Regions from separate parts of the Enterobacter roggenkampii genome, predicted to be linked through region 1. Evidence: predicted binding sites of a transcription regulator. Region 1 holds the regulator's gene; the other holds the start of a gene.
The links. The regulator PurR, encoded in region 1, represses purine synthesis genes. The targets are predictions, from matches to a motif close to CANGCAAACGTTTGCNTG.
Positions count from the first base shown of each region.

Region 2: a site for PurR is predicted at 2,718-2,735, ahead of raiA (ribosome-associated translation inhibitor RaiA). Genes of this name have one in related genera too.

Region 1 is NZ_CP017184.1:1,926,265-1,930,683, forward strand. Features, by position in the region: gene punC (purine nucleoside transporter PunC) at 1-139, opposite strand, end outside; gene punR (DNA-binding transcriptional activator PunR) at 254-1,165, shown strand; gene purR (HTH-type transcriptional repressor PurR) at 1,183-2,208, opposite strand; gene cydH (cytochrome bd-I oxidase subunit CydH) at 2,506-2,595, shown strand; gene BFV67_RS09040 (MFS transporter) at 2,758-3,924, shown strand; gene sodB (superoxide dismutase [Fe]) at 3,963-4,419, opposite strand, start outside.
Region 2 is NZ_CP017184.1:3,569,993-3,574,411, reverse strand. Features, by position in the region: gene BFV67_RS16730 (SMP-30/gluconolactonase/LRE family protein) at 1-855, shown strand, start outside; gene pheA (bifunctional chorismate mutase/prephenate dehydratase) at 852-2,012, opposite strand; Phe leader region at 2,043-2,168, opposite strand; gene pheL (pheA operon leader peptide PheL) at 2,120-2,167, opposite strand; gene raiA (ribosome-associated translation inhibitor RaiA) at 2,279-2,620, opposite strand; gene bamD (outer membrane protein assembly factor BamD) at 2,889-3,626, opposite strand; gene rluD (23S rRNA pseudouridine(1911/1915/1917) synthase RluD) at 3,758-4,419, shown strand, end outside.

The DNA of each region.
Region 1 (4,419 bases):
GGCTGGCGCTGATGGCCGCCGCAGGGGTTTGCAGGTCTTCCTGCATTGCGGCAAACGCGGGCAGGTACATGTCGGTGGCCAAAAAGCCCAGCACGCTTAAGCCGCCGAGCCAGACTAAAAATCCTTTCCTGGGTTGCATTCTTTTATTCTCCTGAGGAGGCAGGTATACGTTGGCGCAGAGTGTAGGGAGTGCAAAGCGGCTTGTGAAACGCTAATATTTGGCGGGTGCATTCAAATTTTTTGCAGGCAGAAAATGTGGTCAGATTATTCTCTTGAAGTGGTCGATGCTGTTGCGCGTAACGGCAGCTTTAGCGGTGCAGCGCAGGAGTTGCACCGCGTCCCTTCGGCCATCAGCTACACGGTGCGTCAGCTTGAGGAGTGGCTGGCGGTTCCGCTGTTTGAACGGCGGCATCGCGACGTGGAATTAACGCCCGCCGGTGCATGGTTTTTGAAAGAAGGGCGTTCTGTTATCAAAAAAATGCAGATCACCCGCGAACAGTGTCAGCAGATCGCCAACGGCTGGCGGGGGCATCTCGCCATCGCGGTAGATAACATCGTGAAGCCGGAACGCACCCGACAAATGATCGTGGATTTCTATCGTCATTTCTCTGACGTCGAGCTACGGGTCTCGCAGGAGGTGTTCAACGGCGTCTGGGATGCGCTGGCGGACGGCAGGGCGGAGATGGCGATTGGCGCGACGCAGGCGATCCCGGTCGGGGGACGTTACGCCTTTCGCGACATGGGGATGCTGAGCTGGAAATGCGTGGTGGCCAGCGATCATCCTCTGGCAGCGATGGAAGGTCCGCTGAGCGACGATACGCTGCGCAACTGGCCGTCTCTGGTGCTGGAGGATACGTCGCGTTCATTGCCCAAGCGTATCACCTGGCTTCTGGATAACCAGCGGCGGGTGGTGGCTCCTGACTGGGAATCATCGGCGACGTGCCTCAGCGCCGGGCTGTGCGTCGCGATGGTGCCCGCTCATTTTGCGCGTCCGCGCATCGATACCGGAGAATGGGTTGAACTGACGCTGGAGAATCCGTTCCCGGACGCGGCCTGCTGCCTGACCTGGCAACAAAATGATGTCTCGCCCGCCATGGCCTGGCTGCTGGATTATCTGGGAGACAGCGAAACCCTAAACCGGGAATGGTTACGGGAGCCAGCGTAGCTGGCCCCGTAAAGGGATTAACGACGGTAGTCGCGGAACGGACCGTCCGCAACGGAACGGCGTTCAATCAGGCGCGGGTGAACTTCAATGGACTGCGACTCTTCGCGCTTGTTGACGATCCTGTCCAACAGCATATTGAAGGCCGTTTCGCCCAGCGAATCTTTTGGCTGGTGAATGGTTGTCAGCGCCGGGGTGAAGAAGCGCGCGTTACGCACGTTGTCATACCCGATCACGGAAATATCCTGCGGTACGCGCAGACCCAGCTCATCGGCGGCGCAGAGTGCGCCCATGGCCATGATGTCACCGCCGCAGAAAACGGCGGTCGGGCGGTGCTGCTGGGAAACGATCTGCTGCATCGCGCGGTAGCCTGATTCCGGCTCAAAGTCGCCCTGCACGATCCAGTTTTCCGGCACGGTGATGAGCGCTTCTTCCATCGCTTTCATAAAACCGGCCAGACGGCCCGCGCCGGTGTTACGCTCCAGAGGACCGGGGATCACGCCAATCTCGCGGTGACCGCGTTCGATCAGGTAACGACCCGCCATGTAACCGCCTTCGAAGGCGTTGTCGATGACGGAGTCGGTGAAGTCCGCGCGCGCTTCACCCCAGTCCATGACCACCATGGGGATATGGCGATACTCTTCCAGCATCGACAGCACGGATTCCGGGTACTCGGAACACATGACCAGCAGGCCATCGACGCGCTTTTGCGCCATCATCGACAGGTAGGCGCGCTGTTTTTCTATGCTGTTCCACGCGTTGCCCAGAATCAGGGTATAGCCTTTCTGGAAGCAGTTCTTCTCTACCGCTTCAATGATCTCGGCAAAATAGGCCGCTTCACTGCTGGTCGCCAGCAATCCAATGGATTTGGTGTGATTAACCTTGAGGCTGCGCGCAACCGCACTTGGCGAATAGTGCAGCTCTTTGATCGCTGCCCAGACGGCGTTGCGCGTCTCTTCCGCCACGAAGCGGGTTTTGTTAATTACATGTGATACGGTTGTAGTGGAAACGTTTGCGCGTTTTGCTACGTCTTTAATTGTTGCCATTAAATGTCACTCCAGACCATATCCTAAACTCCTGAAAAACTTGAAGGTAAACGTTTGCCTTCTCTCACCCTTATCACGCAATCTTGAATTGCGGCACGCCGGGAAAACGACACGGGACGTCAGGAGGGGGTCAATGGCCGGTACGCTAATAAATTTAGCGTGGAATTTTGTCCTATCTTGATGAAAAGGGGAAGAGGTAAAGTGTTTATCAGCCTAAATCCAGGAAGATTTTTGACGTAAATTATGCAAAAATGAGCAGGCTCACTTTTCGTGGGGGGATTAAAAGGAGAAAAATTGATGAGTTCCGATCTGAAGTTTTCGCTGTTCACCACCGTGGTTGTGCTGGCTCTGATTGTCGCGGCGGGTCTGACGGCCGCGCTGCACTGATTTACGCGGAGGGAGAGCCTTCTCCCTCCCGCTCCCCCGATTGTTACTCCTAAGGCAAAAATCTTTTGCCATTTTGTTAACTTCTCATTTTTTGTGATTGATGTCATGCTTTCCGCTTCTTTGTTCTGTGTCACCACATGACACGGCATCCGGAGTTGACGCATGAAAATCAATTTTCCCCTGCTGGCCCTGGCGATTGGCGCTTTTGGGATTGGCACCACTGAATTTTCCCCGATGGGGTTACTGCCCGTTATCGCCCGCGGCGTGGACGTCTCGATCCCTGCGGCCGGCATGTTAATCAGCGCCTACGCCATTGGCGTGATGGTGGGGGCGCCGCTGATGACGCTTCTTCTTTCACACCGCGCGCGCCGCAATGCGCTGATTTTCCTGATGGCGATTTTCACCCTCGGCAACGTGCTTTCGGCCATTTCGCCGGACTACACCACGTTGATGCTTTCGCGTATTCTGACCAGCCTTAACCACGGCGCGTTCTTTGGGCTGGGGTCGGTTGTGGCGGCAAGCGTGGTGCCGAAACACAAGCAGGCCAGCGCCGTAGCCACCATGTTTATGGGCCTGACCATCGCTAACATCGGCGGCGTTCCTGCGGCAACCTGGCTGGGCGAGGTCATTGGCTGGCGGATGTCCTTCCTGGCGACGGCCGGACTGGGCGTGGTCGCGATGGTGGCCTTGTTCTTCTCCCTGCCAAAGGGCAGCGCCGGAGAACGTCCGGAAGTGCGTAAGGAGCTGGCGGTGCTGATGCGCCCGCAGGTGCTCTCCGCGCTGCTGACCACCGTGCTGGGGGCAGGGGCGATGTTTACCCTCTACACCTATATTTCACCGGTGTTGCACGATATCACCCACGCAACGCCTCTCTTCGTTACCGCGATGCTGGTGCTGATTGGCGTGGGCTTCTCGATTGGCAACTATCTCGGCGGGAAATTTGCCGACCGTTCCGTGAGCGGAACGCTGAAGGGCTTCTTAACCCTGCTGATTGTTATCATGATCGCCATTCCGTGGCTGGCGCGCAACGAGTTTGGTGCCGCGATCGCAATGGTCGTCTGGGGGGCTGCAACGTTCGCGGTGGTGCCACCGCTGCAGATGCGCGTGATGCGTGTCGCGCATGAAGCGCCGGGCCTCTCATCCTCGGTTAATATTGGCGCCTTTAACCTGGGCAATGCGCTCGGTGCGGCGGCCGGTGGGGCCGTGATTTCCGGTGGGCTGGGGTACAGTTTTGTGCCGGTGATGGGGGCGATTATTGCCGCGCTCGGTCTGCTGCTGGTGATGATGTCGGGTCGTAAACAGCCAGAAGCAGCCTGCGCTGCGGAATAAACCAAAAACGCAGAAGGGCGAGCCCTTCTGCGTGTCTCTTACGCGGCGAAGTTCTTCGCCACAAAGTCCCAGTTAACCAGTGCCCAGAAGTGCTCCAGGTAGTTAGGGCGCGCGTTGCGGTAATCGATGTAGTAAGCGTGTTCCCATACGTCCACGGTCATCAGCGGCTTCGCGCTGGTGGTCAGCGGGGTGCCCGCGTTAGAGGTAGACACGATAGCCAGTTTGCCATCCGCCTCTTTGACCAGCCACGTCCAGCCTGAACCGAAGTTCTTGATGGCGGCATCGGTGAACTTCGCTTTGAATTCCGCGAAGCTGCCAAAGGCGGCGTTGATGGCGGTAGCCAGTTCACCGACAGGTTCGCCACCGGCGTTTGGCGCCAGGCAGTGCCAGTAGAAGGTGTGGTTCCACACCTGAGCGGCGTTGTTGAATACGCCACCCTCAGAACTGCGCACGATCTCTTCCAGCGTTTTGCCTTCAAAATCGGTGCCCTTGATC
Region 2 (4,419 bases), 1.6 Mb from region 1:
CTGTTGAATTACACCGGGCATTTGCCTGAATGCCCGACGTGGAGCGCCGAAGAGCAGGCGCTCTACTGGGTCGATATTCTGGAAGGCGAGATCCACCGCTACCATCTGCCGACGGCGGAACACACCGTACTCTCTTTCCACGAGGAGGTGGGGTGTTTCGCGCTGCGTGAGCAGGGTGGTTTTATCGTTGCGATGCGAACGGGTATCTGGCTGACCGATAAACACGGCCTGCTGCGCCGCAAGGTGTGTGATAACCCCTCTAACCCGCAGCTGGCGCGTTTTAACGATGGAGGCACCGACCATCTGGGCCGGTTCTATGCGGGCACGTTCTGGGGGCCGGGAGATTACAACGGCGCCCTGCTGATGCGCATCGACAACGACCTGACGCCGAAGGTGATCCAGTGCGATATCCACGGGCATAACGGCCTGGCGTTTAGCCCGGATAAGCAGTGGATGTTTACCTCAGACACGCCAAACGGTGTGATCTACCGTACCCCGCTTGATGAGCAGGGCGAACCGGGTAAGCGAGAGGTGTTTCGTCAGTTTAAAGAGGGCGAAGGGATACCCGACGGCGCGGCTATGGATGTGGAAGGCTGCTACTGGAGCGCGCTGTTTGACGGCTGGCGCATCGCGCGTTTTTCACCGCTAGGGGAGCAGCTGGAAGAGTATCGCATGCCGGTGCGTTGCCCGACGATGGTCTGCTTTGGCGGCGATGACATGAAAACGCTGTTTATTACCACCACGCGGGAGAATATGGAGGCGGAGGAGGTGGCGAAATATCCGCTTTCCGGGGCCATCTTCTCCCTGCCGGTGAGCGTGGCAGGGATGAAGAAAAGCCGTTTTATCGAACGTTAGATTGGATCGACCGGGACGACGTTTTCGCTCGGATAGCAGCCCAGCACTTTCATAGAGCGGGTGATTTCGCCCAGCTCGCGCAGGGCTTTCTGCATGGAAGCAGACTCCAGGTTGGCCTGGATATCAAGATAGAACATCTCTTCCCACGGGTTACCGTGGATTGGGCGCGATTCCAGCCGGGTCATGATCAGGTTGTGATTACGCAGTACCAGCAGAGCTTCAACCAGCGCACCGGCCTGTTGGCCGGTGGCCATCAGCAGCGTGGTCTTGGCCGGTACCTGGTCAGACACATTGATTGCCTTGCGGGCCAGCACCACGAAGCGGGTAATATTTTGCGTCTGGTTCGCCAGGTTGCGTTCCAGCACCTGTAAACCATACAGCGCGCCGCCCGCTTCGCTGCCGAGCGCCGCGACGGTGGGGGAGTTCGCCTGGGCCACTTTTTCCATCGCCGCCGAGGTGCTTTCGGTGTACTCAATTTTCCAGTTCGGATAACGGTTCAGGAACTGGCTGCACTGCTGGAACGGCTGCGGGTGGCTGTAGACCGTTTCGATCGTGTTCAGGTCCGTTGAACCGGAGACCAGCACGCAATGATCGATAGGGATCGTCAGCTCGCCGACCAGCGACAGGCTGGTGTGCTGCAGCAAATCGTAGACGTCGTTGATGGCGCCGGAGCTGGTGTTTTCAATCGGCACCACGGCGTAATCCGCCTGGCCGGTCTCGACCTGGTTAAAAATGTCGGCAAACTTCGCGCAGCCGCTTTCAATAAATTCTTCGAAATGGCGAGCGGCATACTGACGCGCGGCCAGGTGAGAATAGGAGCCCTTTGGCCCGAGGAAAGCGATACGCGCAGAGTGCGGATTGGTTTTATTGAGATGCTGCTGGAGTAGTGCTTGCTGGGTCAGAACGGAGTCTTCGATGATGAGCTGGAACAGCCGGGTGATGTAGTGGGCATCGAGATGATGCGCTTTGCCGAGCTGAATGAGACGTTCCAGCAGATCCCGCTCGCGGTCGATATCACGGACCGGACGATGGGAGTCCAGCTTGGCTTTACCCACTTCAACGGCAAGGGCGCGGCGTTCGGCCAGCAGCGCCAGCAGTTTCTCATCCAGCGCGCTGATTTTTACGCGCAGATCCAGTAACGGGTTTTCCGGTGTCATAGTGTTGCCTGTCTCATCTTATCGTTATCAATAAAAAAGGCCCCCCGGTGTGGGAGGCCTTGTTGTTCGTCTTCGCATTCTTTATCACACGACGAAACGCCTCCCGTTCAGGGGAAGGTAAAAAAGAATGCGAAGAAGAACGGCGTAAGTTTCATAAAGTCATCCTGTGAGTGATACCGTTAAAGTACCCGTACTGTTTTCACCCTGTCAATAAAAAACAAAAAACGCGCCCGAAGGCGCGTTGGCGGTACACTCAATTTAAAGGATTACTCTTCTTCAACTTCTTCCGCGAAGCTGGCGTCTTTCACCGACGTTGTGGCGCGACGGGCTTCACCTTTGTGTTGCACTTTATTGAGCTGCCGTTCCAGCTTGTTGATCAAATCGTTAATTGCGGTGTACATATCCTCATGTTTTGCGCTGGCGACCAGATGGCCGTTTGGAGTATTGATAGTTGCGTCAGCGATGAAACCCTGCGGCTCCTTGGACAGGATGATATGTGGATTAATCAAATGTGTTTGCCATTTATCCAGTTTGGCGAGACGGTCTGCGACGTGCTGGCGAATTGCCGGAGTAATTTCCATTTGTTTACTGGTAATGTTCATTGTCATAAATTTTACCTCTTGTCTTTCCGTCTTGGTGATTCCAGCATACCCGACCTAATGTCAAAATGTGTGATTTAGATCACGTTATTTTGTCGGTTTTTGTCAGGGAATCTTTTTTGTGAGGCAGGGCAGGAAGAGGTGAGATTTACCTTGTAGAAGGCAAAAATTGAGGCCATAGTTGACTGGATGTGTTGAGGCTAACGCGCTTCAGCGACGCTCAGAAACGAATAAAAAAACGGCAGCCTTCGGGCTGCCGTTTTGCATTGAGGCAAAATCAGGTGTTGCTGCTGTTCGCGGCGATGATTTTCGCCACTTTTTCAGCCTGAGCGGTCATCTGCATCTGACGGTAAGCATTTTCCATCAGCTTCAGGCCGTCGCGCGTAGCCTGAGTATCCGGGTAATCACGCAGCATACCTTCTACGCGGTTAACCACGGCAACCCATGCGCCACGGCGGGTATAGTAGTCCGCCACGGAGTATTCATATTTCGCCAGACGATCTTTCAGGAACACCAGACGCTTGGTGGCGTCGGTCACGTACTGGCTGTTTGGATAGCCGCGCACCAGTTTAGAGAAGTCATTGAAGGCATCACGCGCATGCTGCGGGTCACGGTCGGAACGATCCACGCCGAAGAAGCCCTGCAGCGCACTGTCGTCCAGCGCCATGTTGGTGAGCCCGCGCATGTACATCACGTAGTCGATGTTAGGATGAGTCGGGTTCAGACGCATGAAACGATCGATGGTTGCCTGAGCCAGCGGCAGATCGGCATTTTTATAGTATGCGTAGATGAGATCTAACTGTACCTGCTGCGAATACGGACCAAATGGATAGCGATTATCCAACGCTTCCAGTTGCGTTATCGCCTGTTTCCAGTTACCGTCCTGCAACTTTTGTTGTGCAGTCGCATAGATTTCATTCGGCGGATTGTCAGGGACCTGTTCATTTGAACCGGAGCAGCCCACCAAAGCCAGGCTCAACGTGGCCGCTGCCACCAGATATTTCATGCGCGTCATGACGTTTTGACTTTCCTCAAATGTTTGTCCGGGAGAAACTCTGTTCCTGCTCCCGATTAAGACCAGCTACAATAGCACACTATATTAAACGGCAAAGCCGTAAAACCCAACGTTAAACGAAGAAGCAGTTTATGGCACAACGAGTAGAACTCACCGCAACAGTCTCCGAAAATCAGCTCGGTCAACGCTTAGATCAGGCTTTGGCCGAATTGTTCCCTGATTATTCGCGTTCACGCATAAAAGAATGGATCCTTGACCAGCGCGTGATGGTAAACGGCAAGATCTGGGACAAACCAAAAGAGAAAGTGTTAGGTGGGGAAGCTGTCGCCATCAATGCTGAAATCGAAGAGGAAATTCGCTTCGAGCCGCAGGATATCCCACTGGACATCGTCTATGAAGATGATGACATTCTGGTGATCAACAAGCCGCGCGACCTGGTTGTTCATCCGGGCGCGGGAAACCCTGACGGTACGGTACTTAACGCACTTCTCCATTACTATCCGCCGATCGCGGATGTCCCGCGCGCGGGCATCGTGCACCGTCTGGATAAAGACACTACCGGTCTGATGGTGGTGGCGAAGACCGTTCCTGCTCAGACCCGTCTGGTGGAGTCGCTGCAGCTGCGCGAAATCACCCGTGAATATGAAGCGGTAGCCATTGGACATATGACTTCTGGCGGGACGGTGGAAGAGCCCATTAGCCGTCACCCGACCAAGCGTACCCATATGTCGGTGCATCCGATGGGTAAACCGGCGGTGACGCATTACCGCATTATGGAGCACTTCCGTATTCA